4 regions of the Saccharopolyspora antiqui genome follow, and region 2 is predicted to be linked to each of the others. Evidence: riboswitches for the same ligand, from Rfam matches in the RefSeq annotation. Region 2 holds a riboswitch; each other region holds the start of a gene.

Region 1 (4,479 bases), on a different contig from region 2:
GTGTGGATCTGGGTGGACTCGGCGACACCGCAGGTGGCCAGCCGGAAGGCGGCCACCGCCCACGCCAAGTACTGCTCGTGCCGCACCGCGCGCAACGGCAGCAACTCCCGCAGGGCCGGTTCATCGACCTGGATGACCCGGATACCAGCGGTCTCCAGATCGCTCACCTCGTCCCGGATGGCCAGCGCCACCTGCTTGGCGGTTTCGGCGAGGGCCTGGTCGTCGCGGACGAACGACCACGCCAGGATCGTGACCGGTCCGGTGAGCATGCCCTTGACCGGCTTCTCGGTCAGCCGCTGGGCGAAGGTCGCCCACTCGACCGTGATCGCCTTCGGCCGGGAGACATCGCCGAACAGGATCGGTGGGCGCACGCACCGCGACCCGTAGGACTGCACCCAACCGTTGTCGGTGCTGGCGAAACCGTCCAGGTTTTCGGCGAAGTACTGCACCATGTCGTTGCGTTCGGGCTCGCCGTGCACCAGCAGGTCGAGTCCGAGTTCTTCCTGCAGGCGGATGACCCGCTCGATCTCGTCCCGCATCCGCTGCTGGTAGGTGGCCCGGTCGAGGCGGCCGGAGCGCAGCGCGGCACGCGCCTTGCGAACGTCCGCGGTCTGCGGGAAGGATCCGATCGTCGTGGTCGGCAGCGGCGGCAGGCGCAGGGATTTCCGCTGGGCTGCGCGCCTTTCGGCGTACGGCTCGCGCTGCGTGGCCGTCGGCCGCAACGCCTGCAGCCGGGCCCGGACGCGATGGTTGTGCACCCGATCGGCAGTCGCCCGGTCGGCAACCGCGGCGCGCGCCGCGGCCAGCTCCTCGGCCACCGCGTCGCGGCCCTCGCGCAACGCGCGGCCGAGCACGACGACTTCGCGGACCTTCTGCTCGGCGAACGCCAGCCACGACTTGACCTGCGGGTCGATGTTCGCCTCCGCCGCCACGTCGTGGGGCACGTGCAGCAGCGAGCAGGAGGTGCTCACGGCCAGCTCACCGGCCGCCCCCAGCAGCGTGGCGGCCGTCGCGAGTGCCTTGTCCAGATCGGTGCGCCAGATGTTGCGCCCATCGACCAGCCCGGCCACCAGCGTCTTGTCCCGCAGCCCGCGAACCGGTGACAGCGCGTCCGCCGTGGAGCTCCCGGCCACCAGGTCGACACCGAGCGCCTCGACCGGGCAGGACGCCAGCACTTCCAGCGCCTCGCCGAGATCACCGAAATAACCGGCGACCAGCAGGTTCGGGCGCTCGGGCAGGTCACCGAGGCGACGGTAGGCGGCGCGCAGCGCGGCCAGCTCGGCAGGCGAGCGGTCGGCGGCGAACGCGGGTTCGTCGAGCTGCACCCAGGCCACGCCTTCGCGGCGCAGCTCGCCCAGCAGCTCCGCGTAGACGTCGAGGAGCTCGGTGAGCTTGTCCAGCGGCCGGAACGACTCGGCGGCCCCGGCCGCCGACTTGGACAGCAGCAGCAACGTAAGCGGACCCACCAGCACCGGCCGGGTGGTCACGCCGTGCTCGGCCGCCTCCCGGTACTGCTCCAGCGCAGTCCGGTCGGCCAGCGAGAACCGCGTGTCCGGACCGATCTCGGGCACCAGGTAGTGGTAGTTGGTGTCGAACCACTTCGTCATCTCCAGCGGCGGCGTGGACTCCACCCCGCGCGCCATGGCGAAGTAGGTGTCCAGCGAGCTGAGTCCCAGGTCGGTGTAGCGCGCCGGGATCGCGCCGAAGGTGACCGCCGCGTCCAGCACGTGGTCGTAGAACGAGAACGTGTTGCCGGGCACCGAATCCAGCCCCGCGTCCCGCAGCGACCGCCACGTGTCGACGCGCAGTCGACGGGCGACCTCGCGCAGTTCCGCCGCGCTGCTGCGCGACGACCAGTAGCTCTCCAACGCGCGCTTGAGTTCCCGGTTGGGGCCGATCCGGGGGTAGCCGAGTACGGTAGATCCGATCTTGCTGGTCAACGCCCTCTCCTCGCGAGCTCGACGACAGATGCGCCGAGGTCCGACGGGAGACAGGCGAAACCAGCCAGCGCGGCGACCACGAGCTGACCATCCGCCAGGTCTTCCCGCGAGACCTCGGATCAGCGCGCACCACCGGGTGCGCGCACCGGCGGCAGGTCTTCGGACTCGCGGGCTCCTCCCGGTCCGTGCCGGGCGTTCCTACTGGCCGTCGCTTCCCAGGCACACGTGCCCAGTGCTAATCCCGGTCTGCTGCGACCGGGGACGGCGGTCGTTCCCACTCACCGCTGCGGGGCAGTCCCGGATTCGCACCGGGTTCCCTCTTGCCTCGGCCACCCGCGGTCACATCCCGTGGATAGCCGAACCACCAGCACCTCGGAGACTACCGGCTGGCAAGCCGTTGGCAAGGGCCCGCAGCACGCGCCCTGCGAGCCGGGTGGGTGCGGTGCTCGCGGCAGTGGTTCGACCGGCGATCAGTCGGTGGTCGGTTCGAGGACGAAGTCGTAGGTGGCGTGCAGGTAGGGCTGGTCGAGCTGGCCCCCGTCGGGTGTCGGGCCCGCTGGCCGCTCGACGAACTCGACCACGAGCGCGTCCTTGGTGCCGAAGACCACGTCGGTGTCGAGGTATTCGACGCCGTCCTGGAACAGGTGGGTGATCAGCTTGTGGTGGCCGGGCTCGTCGATGAGGAAGTGGACGTGTGCCGGGCGGAAGTGGCTGATGTCGGTCTTCTTGATCAGATCGCCGACCGGGCCGTCCATCGGAATCGAGTACCCCAGCGGCGCCACGGTGCGGATGCAGTACGTGCCGTCCTCGCGCGTCTGGTACTTGGCGCGCAGCCGGGCTTCGTCGATCTCGGCGATCTGGGACTCGTAGTAGCCATCGGAATCGGCCTGCCAGACGTCCAGAACCGCGGACGGCATGGGTTTTCCGCCGGTGTCGGTGACCTTGCCGGTGATGAACAGCGGTTTGCCCGGCAGGCCATCGGACATGTCGTGGCCGAAGGGCACCGGCGGCGAGCCGTCGATGTGGAACGGGCCGAGCACGGTGGCCGGGGTCGCCGTCGGCGAGAAGCGGTTGTTCAGCTGGACGACGAGCATGCTGAGCCCGATGACATCGGAGGCGAGGATGAATTCCTGCCGCTTTTCGTCGCTGAGCTGCCCGGTGGCGGTGAGCCATTCGATGGCGGCCAGCCACTCGTCGTCGGTGAGCTCGACCTCGCGGGCGAATTCGTGGATGTGCCGCACCAGCGCGGTCATCAACTGCGCCAGCCGCGGTGAGTGCGCGGTGCCCCATCGCCGGAGGGCCAACTCCGTGATGTTGTCCTCGTTGACGAACGCCATGGCAGACCTTCCTCCTTGCGGACATCCGTCCGTGGTACGGCCATCCTGGCCGAACGGATCCGTTCGTGGCAAGGCCGTCGCTGCCGCGGCGAGATCGGGAGGCGATAACCTGCGGTCATGCGTCGTGACGGCAACCCCGAGTTCATCGAGGCCCTGGCCAGGGGACTCGACGTCCTCCGCTGCTTCCGGCCAGGACAACCGACGATGTCGTTGTCCGAAGTCGCCGCGGCCGCGGACCTGGCCCGGCCCACGGCGCGCCGGATCCTCATCACCCTCGAACAGCTGGGGTACGTGCGCATCACCGACGCGGGCTTCACCCTCACGCCCCGGGTGCTGGAACTCGGCATGGCCTACATCGGCACCAGCAACCTGTGGGAATTGGGCAGGCCGCATCTCAGGCAACTCGTGGAACGCACGCACGAGTCGTGTTCGATCGCCCAGCTCGACGGGTCCGACATCGTGTACGTGGCGCGGGTGGCCGTGCCGAAGCTGGTGACCCTGGCGGTGACGATCGGCACCCGCTTCCCCGCGCCGCCGACCTCGCTCGGCAAGGTCCTGCTCGCCGATCTGTCGAGCACCGAACTGGACGGCGTGCTCGGCGTTCCCAGCCGGTCCGGGATCACCCCGAGGTGGCAGCCCGAGCGCGCCGAGTTCGCGGCGGCGCTGCGCGACGTGCGCGCCAAGGGCTGGGCCGCCACCGATGAGCAGCTGGCGCCCGGAATCCGCTCGATCGCCGCCCCGATCCGCGACGGCGGCGGTCGGGTCGTCGCGGCGGTGAACGTCAACGCGCACGCCGCGGAGACCACAATGGACACCCTGGTCGACCACCACCTGCCGCTGCTGCTGCAGGCCGCCAGCGCCATCGCCGCCGACTGGGACGTCTGGCGCGCCCGCCCGATCGAGGTCATCACCAGCGCGCGTTGAGCAGCTGTCTTTGTTCTTGTTTTTGAAGTGGTCGTGTCGGGCCGTCCACCTCGGGTGAGGTGGACGATTTCGCGCGAAATCGCCGTCTCCCACGCGGGGCGGGTGGCGATTTCGCGCGAAATCGCCAGGTCTGCCACCCGCACCACGAAGCAAAACGAGTCCGAAGACAGGCCCTCAGACGCCTTCTCGACTGCGGGATCCCCGACATCATGTATGCCAATACACCACGTCGAGGCAGGCCTCCCAGAGAACGCCAGTGGGCAGAGTCTGAGAACCCG
Region 2 (4,479 bases):
CAGTGCCCCGGTGGGGAATCCGCTCGCCCAGATGAACACGATCGGCGCTGCCAGGGACAGCGGGATCGAACGCGCGCTTTTCATGCGCCCAGACTCGTCGCCCACCACCAGCTGCGTCCAACGACGATAAGTAATCGCGATCGATTTCGAATCCTGATCGGTCTATGCTGGCGGCATGAGCGCTGTGCTGGACGTCGTCGCGCTGCGGAGCCTGGTCGCGGTGGCCGACTGCGGTGGGTTCCACCGGGCCGCCGCGGCGCTGTGCCTGACCCAGTCCGCGGTCAGCCAGCACCTGCGCAAACTGGAGCGGATGCTCGACCGGAAGTTGGTCGTCCGCGACGGTCGGCAGGCCAGGTTCACCCCCGACGGAGAGCTCCTGCTGGCCGAGGCGCGGCGCGTTCTCGACGCGCACGACGAGGCGCTGCGCCGACTCGGCGCGGAGGAGCGGCGCACGCTCGTCTTCGGCTCGACCGAGCATGCCGCGGACCGGTTCCTGCCCGAACTCGTGACCCGGCTGCGAGCCGCCCTTCCCTCGCGCGAAGTGCGGTTTCGGCTGGACCGCACCGCCCGGCTGGCGGATGCGGTCGACCGGGCCAGCATCGACATCGCGCTGCTGATCGACCGGTCCACCGGTGGGCGCAACCGGGACGCCGGTCACCTCCGGCTGGACTGGTACGCCGCACCCGACTGGGTTCCGCCGGAACCCGACGAACCGCTGCCGATGGTCGTCTTCGACGAGCCCTGCATCATGCGGCGACTCGCGGTCGACGCGGTGACCGAGCTGGGACGGCAGCCCGACCTGGTGTGCGAGGCGGCGGACCTGGCCGGTGTGCTGGCGGCCGCGCGATCCGGGCTCGGGGTGACGCTGCTGCCGTCGGCGAAGCCGCGCCTGGAAGGTCTCGTGACCCGCGACGACCTGCCACAACTCGATCCCGCCCCGCTACGCGTCCGGATCCGCCCGGGATTGCCCGCCGATCTCGCCGACCTGGCCGCGAAAACGGTCCGCGAAGTGCTCGCCGCGCAGTCGTGAGCGCGCAACCTGGTCGGAGCCGAGCCGCGCGCTCACGAGGTTGTCAGGCGGGTAGGTGGACGCGGCGGTGCAGGCGTTCGCCGATGTCTTGCGCCGCGTTGTCGAGCAGCTTGTGCGCCAGTTCGAAGAGGGCGCGGGCGATCGCGATCTCGTCGCCGATCTGAGGTACCTCCGGGTCGTCCGGGTGGCGTCGCGCGGTGCCGTGGCCGTGCAGCGCCTGACCGCCCGGAGTGGTGAAGCCGACGTCGGCGGTGGTTTTCGCGCCAGCCTCCACGACCTGCAGGTTCAACGTGATCGTGTGGGTCTCGTTCATTGGTCGCCTCCTGTACCCGTCGGCCCGCATGCCTGCAGGCCCTTCAGGTCGCCGTAGCCCAAGCATGCGCTGGCGGACAGGGCCGACGAAAGAGCCCTATTCACCCATCCGAGCAACCACCGGCCTACCCATCCGACCAGCACGATCAACACAACCAGCGCCAATCGGGTGATGAGTGAAGGGCACCTTTGACCGGCATAGTCGGTCGAAGGTGCCCTTCACCTCGCCTGATTGTTGTTGCGCGGCGGTGGGAGTTGGTGATCGGGCTCACTGGGTTTGACCATTGGTTGTGGGGCAGGGAAGGATACGGCCGCCGACAGTGCAGGAACCCGGTGCGAATCCGGGACGGTCCCGCCACTGTGACCGGGGAGTGGACCCCACCCGTTGCCACGGCTGCCAGCAGCTGGAAGGCCGGGGACCCCACGTCGATCCGGGAGTCAGGACACTGCGCGTCGGCCCCGCGCCGCGCCGCGGCGTGCGGACACCGAGCCCCTCGGGCGGGAAACCCAGGAGGTCGGAGATCCCATGTCTTGGGATGCCGAAACGGACCGGCTGCGGGCCGGTTGGGGCGCTGCGGAGCGCCGGAAAGCAGCGGTCGTGCTGGCCGCGGTCGGATTGCTGCACCTGGCGGGTTGGAGCGCTTACCTGTTGCAGCAGCACGAGTTCAGCGCGGTCGGTGGGTTGGCCGCCGCGGGCACGACGGCGTACCTGCTCGGCCTGCGCCACGGATTCGACGCCGATCACGTCGCGGTGATCGACGATGCGACCCGGCTGCTGATGCAGCGCGGTCGACGCCCGGTGTCGACGGGCCTGTGGTTCGCGCTCGGTCACGCCAGCGTCGTGCTGTTCCTCGCGATCGCGGTGGCCTTCGTCGCCGGGCCCGCCGCGCAGCAATGGGCCGAGAGCGCCGGAGTGCGGGTGTCGACGGTCGTGGATCTGATCGTGATCGCCGTGCTCGGCACGCTGGCCATGCTCAACGCGTTGGTGCTGCGCGATGCCGTGCGGTTGCTGCGCCGTGCTCGTCGTGGCGCGGTAGCGGAAGCCGAGGTCGAACTCGTCCTCGGTCGACGCGGGCTGCTCGCCCGGCTGCTGCGCGGGCGGATGCGCAGCATCGGCCGCTCCTGGCACCTGTTCGGGATCGGGCTGCTGTTCGGGCTCGGCATGCAGACGGCCACCGAGATCACCGTGCTGGCCATGGTGTCGCCGACCGAGCAGCTCTCCGCGGTCGCGGTGTTGAGCCTGCCGCTGCTGTTCGCCGCCGGAATGTGCACAGTGGACAGTGTGGACGGCATGCTGATGTCCCGCGCCTACACCTGGTCGCTGGCGCAACCGCTGCGGCGGCTGTGGGTGAACGTGACGACCACCGCGCTGACCGTCGGCCTCGCCGTCGTGGTCGCCTTCATTGTCCTCTGTGGACTGCTGGCGGAGCGCGGAGTGTCGGTCCTGGACGGGATCGCGGTGTGGGGCGAGCAGTTCGAGTTGCTCGGATACCTGACCCTGGGGCTGTTCCTGGTGGTCTGGGGCGGCGCGGCGCTGTGGTGGAAGCTCACCGCTCGGAAGGACCCGGAAGTCAGATGAACGACGGTTTCGCAACACCGCGGGCTGCCGGGGGTTTTCGCGCCGAAGATGGTACCCGCATGAGCACCAGGCGCGAAGTGCACCCGATCGAGACCGAGTCCTACCGGATCATGCGGTCCAGGGCCGATTTCGCTCGCTTCCCGCCGCTGACCAGGGCGGTCGTCGAGCGCGTCGTGCACACCACCGCCGACCCGAGCTGGACGGGCGAGATAGTCGCCGACGAAACCGCGCTGCGGACCGGCCGCGCGGCCCTGCTCGACGAGGCGCCGCTGATCACCGATGTGCGCATGGTCGCGGCCGGTATCACCGCGCGGCCCGCGGAGATCGGCCTGGATCGCGGCGGCGTCGCCGAACTCGCCGCGAAAACCGGCCTGACCCGCTCGGCGGCGGGCATCCGGATGGCGGCCGAAGAACACCCCGACGGTGCGGTGTGGGCGATCGGCAACGCCCCGACCGCGCTGGTCGAGCTGATCCGCCTCGCCGAGGCCGGTCGGCTGAACCCGGCGCTGGTCGTCGGCGTCCCGGTCGGCTTCGTCGGCGCCGTCGACGCCAAGGCCGTGCTGCGCCGCAGCGGCCTACCGGCGGTGAGCACCCTGACCGAACGTGGCGGCGCCGCCATCGCCGCCGCCGCGATCAACGCCCTGCTCTACTGGGCAGAAGCTGGAGGAAACCGGTGACCGAACCGCTGCTGGTCGTGGGCCACGGCACGGTGGACGAGAACGGGGTGGCGGAATTCCACGCGTTCCTCGACCGCCTGCGCACCCGGATGGCGGCCGCCGATGTCCACACAGCCGGTGGGTTCATCGAACTGTCCGCGCCCGCGGTCACCGAAGCGTGGGGCGAACTCGCCGCGCACGGGCACCGCCGGATGGCCGCCGTGCCGCTGGTGCTGGTCGCCGCCGGGCACGGCAAGGGCGACATCCCGGCGGCGCTGGAACGGGAAGTGCGCCGCCACCCCGGCACGTCGTTCGTGTTCGGCCGACCGCTGGGGCCGCACCCGATCCTGCTGGACCTGTTGGCCGAGCGGATCGAGGCCGTGGTGCCGCGCGCCGACTGGGCCGACACCGCGGTGGTGCTCGTCGGCCGCGGCTCCACCGACCCGGACGCCAACGCCGAAGTGTGCAAGGTCTCACGGCTCTTGCAGGAGACCTGCGGTTTCGACACGGTGGAGACCGCATTCATCTCCCTGGCACCGCCGGAGGTTTCCGGCGGGCTGGAACGTGCTCGCAAACTCGGGGCGAAGCGGATCGTGGTCGCCCCGTACTTCCTGTTCGACGGCGTGCTGCCGCAGCGCGTGGTCGCCCAGGCCCGCGAGTACGCGAGCTCCGCACCGGACATCGACGTCCGCGTCGCCGGATACTTGGGAGACTGCGATGCCCTGGTCGACCTCGTCGTGGAGCGCTACCACGAGGCCCTGCACGGCGACATCCGGATGAACTGCGACACCTGCGCGTACCGGGTGCTGCTGCCGGGTTTCGAGGACAAACTGGGCGCACCGCAGACACCGCACCACCACCCCGACGATCCGACCGGACACGGACACGGACACGCACATGGC
Region 3 (4,479 bases), on a different contig from region 2:
GCTGCCGGTCGAGGTCCAGCCAGTCGGGCAGGTGAACCGCACCCGGTGCGATCTCGGACCGGCCGCGCGGGATCAACGACTCCATGTCCGCACCTACCACGTCGAGATCAGCCACGCCGTTGGCCGCGCGGTGACAACCGTCTCAAAGCTGGTCTCCCTACTCCAATCAGGTTAGGCTTACCGAACTTTTGGAACCTCTCGGACAGGCAGGGAGCACCATGTTCCGTCCCCGTCGACTGCTCGCGGCGGTCACCGCCATGCTCGCGCTCGGCACCGTCGCCGCATGCGGCACGGCGGCCCCCGAGCAGCCCGCCGCGCCGCAGGGTGGCGAGCGAATCATCACGCACGCCAAGGGCCAGACCAAGATCACCGGCACCCCGCAGCGGGTGATCGTGCTCGACACCGGGGAACTCGACTCGGTGCTGGCGCTGGGGATCAAACCGATCGGAACCGTGCTGCCCGATGCCAACAAGTCGCTGCAACCGTACCTCGCGGAGAAGGCGGGCAACGTCGAGATCGTCGGCACCATCGGCTCGCCCAACCTGGAGAAGATCACCGCGCTGCAGCCCGACCTGATCCTGTCCAACAAGATGCGCGACGACCAGAACTACGAGGCGCTGAGCAAAATCGCCCCGACGGTGTTCGCCGACACCGTCGGCAAGAACTGGAAGCAGAACTTCCTGCTCGACGCCGACGCGCTGGGCAAGAAGACCGAAGCCCAGCAGATCCTGGACACCTACCAGCAGCGCGCCGCCGACATCGGCAAGCAGGTCGGCGACCCGGCCGCCCGCAAGATCAGCGTGCTGCGCTTCACCCCCGGCGACATCCGGCTCTACGACAAGGGTTCGTTCATCGGCACCATCCTGGCCGACGCGGGCCTGGGCCGCCCCGAGAACCAACTGCCCGACCAGACCTTCACCAAGATCAGCCGCGAGCAGATCTCCCAGGCCGACGGCGACATGCTGTTCTACTCCGCCTACGGCGACACCGCCAAGCAGCAGCTGACCGGCGTGGTCAACTCGGTGCAGTGGACGACGCTCGGCGCGGTGCGCGGCGGCAAGGCCATCGAGGTGCCCGACGACACCTGGTTCCTCGGCATCGGCCCGATGGCGGCCAACATGGTCCTCGACGACCTGCAGAAGTACCTCACCCAGCAGTGATCGGCACGAGCCCGTGGGTCGACCGGCTCACGGGCTCGTCGCCGCGCTGATCCGCAGATCCCCGGCGCTGCGCCCGACCAAGAACCCACCGCCCGGCTCGACGTCGATCATCGCCGACACCTCGGCACCCGCCTCGGCCGCCACGACGGCGAAGCCCGCCAACCGAAACGGCTCGTCGGCATACACCTGAACGACCTCGCGGCCCGCCCGCTCACCGGTGTTGCGCAGCTTCACCCGCACCGCATCGCCGTCGACGACGGCCTCGACGTACTCCCAAGCGGTGTAGCCCAGCCCGTGTCCGAAGTGGAATGCCGGGCGCACGCCGCGGTCCGCGTAGGCGCGATACCCGACCAGATCTCCCTCGGCGTAGTGCAATTCGCCGTCCACCGGTTGGACACCGGGCAGCGGGACCGGCACATCGGCCAGTTCGGCCGGGAAGGTGGTCGGCAGTCGGCCACCGGGCTCGATGCGACCGAGCAGCACGTCCGCCAGCGCATCGCCGTACTCCTGGCTGCCGAACCAGGTCCACAGCACCGCGGGCACCTCGCCAGCCCAGGGCATGATCACCGGCGACCCGGCGTTGACCACCACCACGGTGCGCGGATTCACCGCCGCGACCCTGCGGACCAGTTCGTTCTGGGTGCCCGGCAGGTCCAGCGAGGCGCGATCGCGGCCCTCGGTCTCGACCTCGTCGTTGGTGCCGACCACGACCACCGCGACATCGGCTTCGCGGGCGACCGCCAGCGCGGCGGCGAGTTCGCTGGCGTCGTCCCACTCCCGCGCGCGGTGCCCGATCCCGACGGCGACCAGCAGGTCGAGGCTGCGCGGGGTGAACTCCACCGTCAACGCCGCTCGGCCCGCCGCGTCCAGGTCCGATTCGACGAGCACGACGTTGAACCGCTGCTCGGGTGGTTCGATCAGGTCGCCCAACGGATCGGCGACACCGTCAGCGCTGACCGCAGCCACGTCCAGCACCGCGCGCCCGGACACCTCGACGCGGAAATGCCCGGTGCCGTTGACCCCGAACAGGTGCTCGCCGAGTTCGGCGGCGAGATTTCCCCGCAACCGCAACGATTTCGTCCCGCTGGGTAGCCCACCGAGCCACACCAGCCGCTCGGTGCCGCGCAACTCGCTGCTGAGGACCTGGCCCGCGCCGTCCAGGTACTCGACCCGGATGCCGGTCCCCTCGCCCGTCGGGTCGAAGATCTCCGTTCGCGCCAGCACGTCCAGCAGCCGCCGATGCCGCACCCCGCGCTGGTACACCACGTCCGCGTCGGGCAGCGTGGCCCGCAGACCCGCCAGCGGCGTCACCACGTGCGGCGGGCTGACGTGCGGCGAACCACCGCCCTGCACCGCCGGAATCGTGGCGCTCTCCCCGATCACCGCCACCTGCGCGCCGTCCCAACCCCACTCGCCCTTGAGGATGTCGTTCACCAGCACGGAATTCTCGGTCATGGTCTGTCCGTTGACCGAGTTGTAGGCGGCCATCAGCGCCCACGGCGACGCCTTCGCGATGATCCGCTCGAACGGCTTCAGGTAGACCTCGCGCAACGTCGGCTCGTCGATCACCGCGTCGTAGCTGAGCCGCTCCGTCTCGCTGTCGTTGGCGACGTAGTGCCCGGACTGTCGAGCGGGACACCGACACGCCGATATCTGCCCATGCTCACCAACCCCAGACACAACATGTAGTGTGTCGCTCGCTGGTGGTTCGCCGGAGGCATCCGGCGAGGCAAGAGGGAACCCGGTGCGAATCCGGGACTGCCCCGCAGCGGTGAACGGGAACGACCGTCGTGACCCGGCTGCCAGACGGCAGCGGGTACAGCACTGGGCGAGAGCCTGGGAAGCCACGACCAGTAGGCCGCCCGTGAGTCCGAAGACCTGCCACCGGTGCACGCGCGAGCGTGCTGTCCGGGACTTCGAGGGCGAGTCCGCGCGGACCACCAGCGGCGCTACCGCGGTGTCCTCGCGCGCCATCGCGGTTCGCCGAGCTCACGAGGGAGAGAGCCCGTGACCAAGACACTTGACGACTGGACCCGGGTGTCCACTGTGGTCCACCAGGCCTGCGCCGGACTGCCCGGCGTCTCGGCCGACGCCGTGCTCGACGAAGTGCGGCGCACCGGTTATGCCGGAATCAGCGACGACGAACTCTCGCTGGCGCAGATCATGGCGGCGCGCACCCTGATCGAGACCGAACCCAACTACTCGCAGGTCACCGCCCGGCTCCTGCTGCACCAGCTGCGCCGCGAAGCGCTGAACTTCCTGGGCGAACCGCGGGAAGCCGACCAGGACGAGATGCGGGAGCGCTACCCGCAGTACTTCGTCGACTACGTGCGGCGCGGCATCGAACTGGCGCGACTGGACCCCGAACTGGGCACCTTCGACCTGGCCCGACTCGGGCGCGCACTGCTGCCGGAACGCGACCTGACCTTCGGGTTCCTCGGCCTGCAGACCCTCTACGACCGCTACTTCCTGCACCACGACGGCACCCGGTTCGAGCTGCCGCAGGCGTTCTTCATGCGGGTCGCGATGGGGCTCGCGCTGCGCGAGGACGACCGCGAGGCCCGCGCCATCGAGTTCTACCAACTGCTGTCCTCGTTCGACTTCATGTGCTCGACGCCGACCCTGTTCAACGCGGGCACCACCCGACCGCAGCTGTCGTCCTGCTTCCTGACCACTGTGGACGACGATCTGTCCGGTATCTTCCATTCGATCAGCAACAACGCGCTGCTGTCGAAGTACTCCGGCGGGTTGGGCAACGACTGGACGCCGGTGCGCGGCATCGGCGCCCACATCAACGGCACCAACGGCAAGTCCCAGGGCGTGGTGCCGTTCCTGAAGATCGCCAACGACACCGCCGTCGCGGTCAACCAGGGCGGTCGCCGCAAGGGCGCGGTGTGCGCCTACCTGGAGACCTGGCACATCGACGTCGAGGAGTTCCTCGACCTGCGCAAGAACACCGGCGACGACCGCCGCCGCACCCACGACATGAACACCGCCAACTGGGTGCCCGACGAATTCCTGCGCCGCGTCGAAGCCGACGAGCAGTGGACGCTGTTCTCCCCGGACGAGACCCCGGACCTGCACGACCGCTACGGCCAGGATTTCGCCGAGCGCTACCGCGCCTACGAGCAGGCCGCCGATCGCGGCGAGATCCGGGTGTTCCGCCGGGTCCGCGCGGTGGAGCTGTGGCGGCGGATGCTGACCATGCTCTTCGAAACCGGCCACCCCTGGATCACCTTCAAGGACGCGTGCAACCTGCGGTCCCCGCAGCAGCACGTCGGCGTCGTGCACTCCTCCAACCTGTGCACCGAGATCACCC
Region 4 (4,479 bases), on a different contig from region 2:
GCCGTCCACCAAGACCCGGCCCTGGTGGCGCACCAAGCCAGCGACGGCCTTCAACAACGTCGACTTGCCCGACCCGTTCGGCCCGATGATGCCCAACCAACCACCGGTGTCCACTGTGGTCGAAACGTCGAAAATCACGTTGCTGCGCCGATATCCGGCGGACAGCTCATGCACCTCCAACACGCTCACGCCAGTTCCGCCGCTCCGCGATTCACAGTGGTGGTCGCGTCCGGCTCAATCTCGCGTTTCGCGGTTTCTTGTGGCTGGCTTGCGTCACGGTCCCCTGAGGTGCGGTTGAGGAGAGCTGGGGTTGACACAGGGCTACTCATGCGCGCCTCCGGTGCAGCAGGATCGCGAAGAACGGGGCGCCGGTGAACGCCGTGATGACGCCGATCGGGATTTCGGCCGGGGCCAGCAGGGTCCGGGCCAGCATGTCCGCGATGACCAGGAACGCGCCGCCGAACAGCAGCGACAGCGGCACGATGATCCGGAAGCTGCCGCCGACCGCCAGCCGCACCAGGTGCGGCACCACCAGGCCGACGAACCCGATCAGCCCGGCGACCGACACCGCCGCCGCGGTGGCCAGCGATGCGGCGATCAGCACCAGTGCCCGCACCCGCCCCGGGTGCACGCCGAGCGCGGCGGCTTCCTCGTCGCCGGTGCCCAGCAGGTCCAGCAGCCGCGCGCAGGTCCACAGCACGGCCGCCGAGATCGCCAGGTACGGCAGCAGGACCAGCACTTCGCGCCAGCCGGTGGTGGTCAGCCGCCCCAAGATCCACATGTAGACCTGCTCCAGCGTCTCCACCCGCAGTTGCTGGACGAACGTCTGCCCGGCGGTGAGGAACGCGCCGACCGCCACCCCGGCCAGCACCAGCGTCGCGGTGTCCCGGCCCGCGGAGCGGCCGACCAGCCAGGTCAGTCCCACCCCGCCGAGCGCCCCGGCGAACGCCGCGAGCTGCACCGGCACGGGCGCCCCGGTCTGCGTCGAGCCGCTGATCACCAGGGTTGCGGCCAGTCCGGCGCCAGCGGCCGACCCCAGCAGGTAGGGATCGGCCAGCGGGTTGCGGAACACCCCCTGGAACGCCGCGCCGGAGACGGCCAGCGCGGCGCCGACGAGCACACCGAGCACCACCCTCGGCATCCGCAACTGCCACAGGATCGCCGCCTCCCGCTCGGAAAGCGGCGAGACACCGCCGGTGAGCTGCGCGACGATCTCCCCGAGTACCCGCTGCCAACCGAGCTCGGCAGCCCCGAGCAGCACCGACACCAGGACGCTCACCAGCAGCACGGCCACCCCGATCAGCAGGTGGCGGGGGCGCAGCTTGGTCTGCTTCAACGCCGCACGGGCCGGGCGGAGCTCGGCGGTCACCCCTGCTGCGCCTTGGCGACCCCGGCACCGATGGCCCGCACCAGGTCGACCACCCGCGGTCCCCAGCGGCCGGCGACGTCGTCGTCGAGTTCGATGATGTGGCCGCGACGCACCGCGTCGAGGGTGTCCCAGCCCGGTCGGGCCGCCACCGCCGCCGCGTTGACCTGGCAGCACTTCGCGTCCGCCACGAAGATCAGGTTCGGGTTGGCCTGCACGATGTGCTCGCCGGAGAGCTGCGGGAACTTCCCGCCGGCCGGATCGGCGATGTTGGCCAGCCCGAACAGCCCGTAGACGTTGCCGACGAAGCTCTGCGAGGTCGCGCTGTAGTAGTCGGGGCTGACCTCGTGGTAGTAGCTCAGCGGCTGCGGCGGTTTGGGCGTGCTGCGGACGATCTCGTCGACGTCCGACCGCATCCGGTCCACCAGTTGCGCGGCCTGCTTGGTGTGCCCGGTGGCTTGGCCGAGCACCTCGATCTGCCGGTACGCGTCGTCCAGCGTCGCCGCCGACGGGGTGAGCAGCGTCGGCACGTTGACCGTCTTCAGCCCATCGGCCAGCTGTGCGGCGTTGTCCGGTGCGATGACCAGGTCAGGAGTGCGCGCCCCGACGGTGGCGGCGTCCGCGGTGAGGCCGGAGAGGTCGGTGCGCGGCGCCTGCGGCGGGAAGTTGGAGAACTCGTCCACCGCGACGACCTGGTCCCCGGCGCCGATCGCGTACAGCGTCTCGGTGGCGGTTGGGGACAGCGAGACGATTCGCTTCGGTTGTTGCGCCAGTGTCACGGGAGGTTGACCGGGCAGTTCGACCTTGACCGGGAACGCCGAGGCCGGGTCCTCGGCCGGTGCTGTTGATTCGGAACGGGGGCGGGTGGCGCACGCGGTCACCCCGGCGAGCAGGGCCAGCGTGGCGAGCAGCAGCGCGGCGAGTCGGCGGAACCCGGTCATGTCTTCCCTACGTTCGGCCGGTGCGGTGGGCGCGGCCGAGCGGCCGACGCCGCACCCCTGCACCGGGAGTGGCGGACATCGACGCCACGCGCGAAGGCGACCTGGCTCGTGCCCGGCGGACCGGGCCATCGCAGTTGCGGCACAGCACCGGATTCGCACCGGTTTCGCTTGGCGCTGGCGTCCCGCGAGCACCCTGTCGCGGGTACTCTGAGCTGGAAAGATATCAGGAGAAGATCTCCCGCCCACGCCGCCGCGGGGTGTCTTGCGGCACGAGGGCTATACCGACCGCGACCCAGCGGTTAAATTTGACAGCGGACCGTGTCCAGCGGCGTGCGGTCGTCGGCGTGAAGAGTGCGCGTGAACAGGGAAGTGCGTTGTGCTCAACCGCGCTTCGGCGGCAGGCAGGCGGTGCTGACCGCATTCCGCCACGCACGCGGCACGACCACCCGAGGAGAACCGACCCACCACCGTCTCTAACCCATGCGAGTGCGTTACAACAAGATGGTCAGCATCACTCCCAGGGTGCTGCTTCTGGGTATCGCGGCTGTTAAAGTTCCCTGAACAACTCCGGTCGCAGCGAGCGGGCAGTCGCGCCCGAAAACTTCTGTCGAGTAACCGGAAGTCACCTGCGGGCCAGCGTCGTCCCGTGCCCAGAAGTCGTGAAGTCAGGTCGCCGAAATCGACCGACGGCTTCCAGCACGAGAAATGACGAGGGAGGTCTGCGCAGTGGTCTTCTCTGCTGTCCCGGCGGCCCAGGGGTTGTACGACCCGGCCGCGGAGCAGGATTCCTGCGGTGTCGCGATGGTCGCCGACATCCGCGGACGTCGTTCCCACGGCATCGTCGCCGACGCCCTGACGGCGTTGGCGAACCTGGAGCACCGGGGTGCGGCCGGTGCCGAGCCGACCAGCGGTGACGGTGCGGGCATCCTGATCCAGTTGCCCGACGAGCTGCTGCGTGCCGAAGCGGGCATCGGGTTGCCGACGCCGGATGCGGCCGGACGCAGCCGCTACGCGGCCGGGATGGCGTTCCTGCCCGCCGACGCCGAGCAGCGGCGCCGGGCGGTGGAGCTGGTGGAGCGGGTCGCCGCCGAGGAGAACCTGCGCGTGCTGGGCTGGCGCGATGTGCCGATCGCGCCGGAGAAGGCGGGCGTGGGCACCACCGCGTTGAAGTGCATGCCGCACTTCGCGATCCTGCTGGTCGCCGGGCACGGCGGCGAGGCCGGTATCGAGCTGGACCGGTTGGCGTTCTGCCTCCGCAAGCGCGCCGAGAAGGTGGCCGCGCAGCAGGGCATTGAGCTGTACTTCGCATCGCTTTCCAGCCGAACCCTGGTCTACAAGGGCATGTTGACCACCCAGCAGCTGCCCGCGTTCTTCCCCGACCTCGGCGATCAGCGGCTGGTCAGCGCGATCGCGTTGGTGCACAGCCGGTTCTCCACCAACACGTTCCCGTCGTGGCCGCTGGCGCACCCGTTCCGCTTCGTGGCGCACAACGGTGAGATCAACACGATTCGCGGCAACCGCAACCGGATGCGGGCCCGCGAGGCGCTGCTGACATCCGACCTGATCTCCGGCGATCTCGCCCGGCTGTACCCGATCTGCACCGACGGCGGCTCGGACTCCGCTTCCTTCGACGAGGTGCTGGAGCTGCTGCACCTGGGCGGCCGGAGCCTGCCGCACGCGGTGCTGATGATGGTCCCGGAGGCGTGGGAGAACCACGCCGAGATGGACCCCAAGCGCAAGGCGTTCTACCAGTTCCACGCCAGCCTGATGGAGCCGTGGGACGGCCCGGCCTGCGTCACCTTCACCGACGGCACGCTGGTCGGCGCGGTGCTGGATCGCAACGGGCTGCGCCCGGCCCGCTGGTGGCAGACCGCCGACGACCGGGTGGTGCTGGCCAGCGAGACCGGCGTGCTCAACCTCAAACCGGAAGAGGTGGTGGCCAAGGGCCGCCTGCAGCCGGGCCGGATGTTCCTGATCGACACGGCGCAGGGCCGCATCGTCGACGACGAGGAGATCAAGTCCGACCTCGCCGAGGGCAACGCCTACGACGAGTGGCTGCACGCCGGGCTGCTCAACATCGACGAAATGCCGGACCGCGAGCACGTGGTGCAGAGCCACGAGTCGGTGGTGCGCCGCCAGTTGACGTTCGGCTACACCGAGGAGGAGCTCAGC

What was found. A riboswitch is a leader RNA that binds a small molecule or an ion and turns the genes downstream of it on or off. The one in region 2 is predicted to bind cobalamin.
Region 1: another riboswitch for cobalamin. It lies ahead of metE (5-methyltetrahydropteroyltriglutamate--homocysteine S-methyltransferase); the one in region 2 lies ahead of ACTWQN_RS20200 (HoxN/HupN/NixA family nickel/cobalt transporter).
Region 3: another riboswitch for cobalamin. It lies ahead of ACTWQN_RS36210 (ribonucleoside-diphosphate reductase subunit alpha); the one in region 2 lies ahead of ACTWQN_RS20200 (HoxN/HupN/NixA family nickel/cobalt transporter).
Region 4: another riboswitch for cobalamin. It lies ahead of ACTWQN_RS30520 (ABC transporter substrate-binding protein); the one in region 2 lies ahead of ACTWQN_RS20200 (HoxN/HupN/NixA family nickel/cobalt transporter).

What each region holds. Positions count from the first base shown of each region.
Region 1 covers NZ_JBQQBO010000004.1:296,450-300,928, forward strand. Annotated here, with positions in the region: gene metE (5-methyltetrahydropteroyltriglutamate--homocysteine S-methyltransferase) at 1-1,940, opposite strand, end outside; cobalamin riboswitch at 2,074-2,321, opposite strand; gene ACTWQN_RS10250 (dioxygenase family protein) at 2,411-3,277, opposite strand; gene ACTWQN_RS10255 (IclR family transcriptional regulator domain-containing protein) at 3,395-4,201, shown strand.
Region 2 covers NZ_JBQQBO010000012.1:141,835-146,313, reverse strand. Annotated here, with positions in the region: gene ACTWQN_RS20215 (DMT family transporter) at 1-84, opposite strand, end outside; gene ACTWQN_RS20210 (LysR family transcriptional regulator) at 176-1,030, shown strand; gene ACTWQN_RS20205 (DUF1876 domain-containing protein) at 1,074-1,343, opposite strand; cobalamin riboswitch at 1,666-1,791, shown strand; gene ACTWQN_RS20200 (HoxN/HupN/NixA family nickel/cobalt transporter) at 1,869-2,921, shown strand; gene ACTWQN_RS20195 (precorrin-8X methylmutase) at 2,981-3,598, shown strand; gene ACTWQN_RS20190 (sirohydrochlorin chelatase) at 3,595-4,479, shown strand, end outside; gene cobA (uroporphyrinogen-III C-methyltransferase) at 4,475-4,479, shown strand, end outside.
Region 3 covers NZ_JBQQBO010000040.1:4,329-8,807, reverse strand. Annotated here, with positions in the region: gene ACTWQN_RS36225 (alpha-ketoglutarate-dependent dioxygenase AlkB family protein) at 1-85, opposite strand, end outside; gene ACTWQN_RS36220 (ABC transporter substrate-binding protein) at 219-1,160, shown strand; gene ACTWQN_RS36215 (glycoside hydrolase family 3 C-terminal domain-containing protein) at 1,188-2,840, opposite strand; cobalamin riboswitch at 2,848-3,060, shown strand; gene ACTWQN_RS36210 (ribonucleoside-diphosphate reductase subunit alpha) at 3,168-4,479, shown strand, end outside.
Region 4 covers NZ_JBQQBO010000025.1:72,398-76,876, reverse strand. Annotated here, with positions in the region: gene ACTWQN_RS30530 (ABC transporter ATP-binding protein) at 1-189, opposite strand, end outside; gene ACTWQN_RS30525 (FecCD family ABC transporter permease) at 326-1,369, opposite strand; gene ACTWQN_RS30520 (ABC transporter substrate-binding protein) at 1,366-2,307, opposite strand; cobalamin riboswitch at 2,386-2,518, opposite strand; gene gltB (glutamate synthase large subunit) at 3,034-4,479, shown strand, end outside.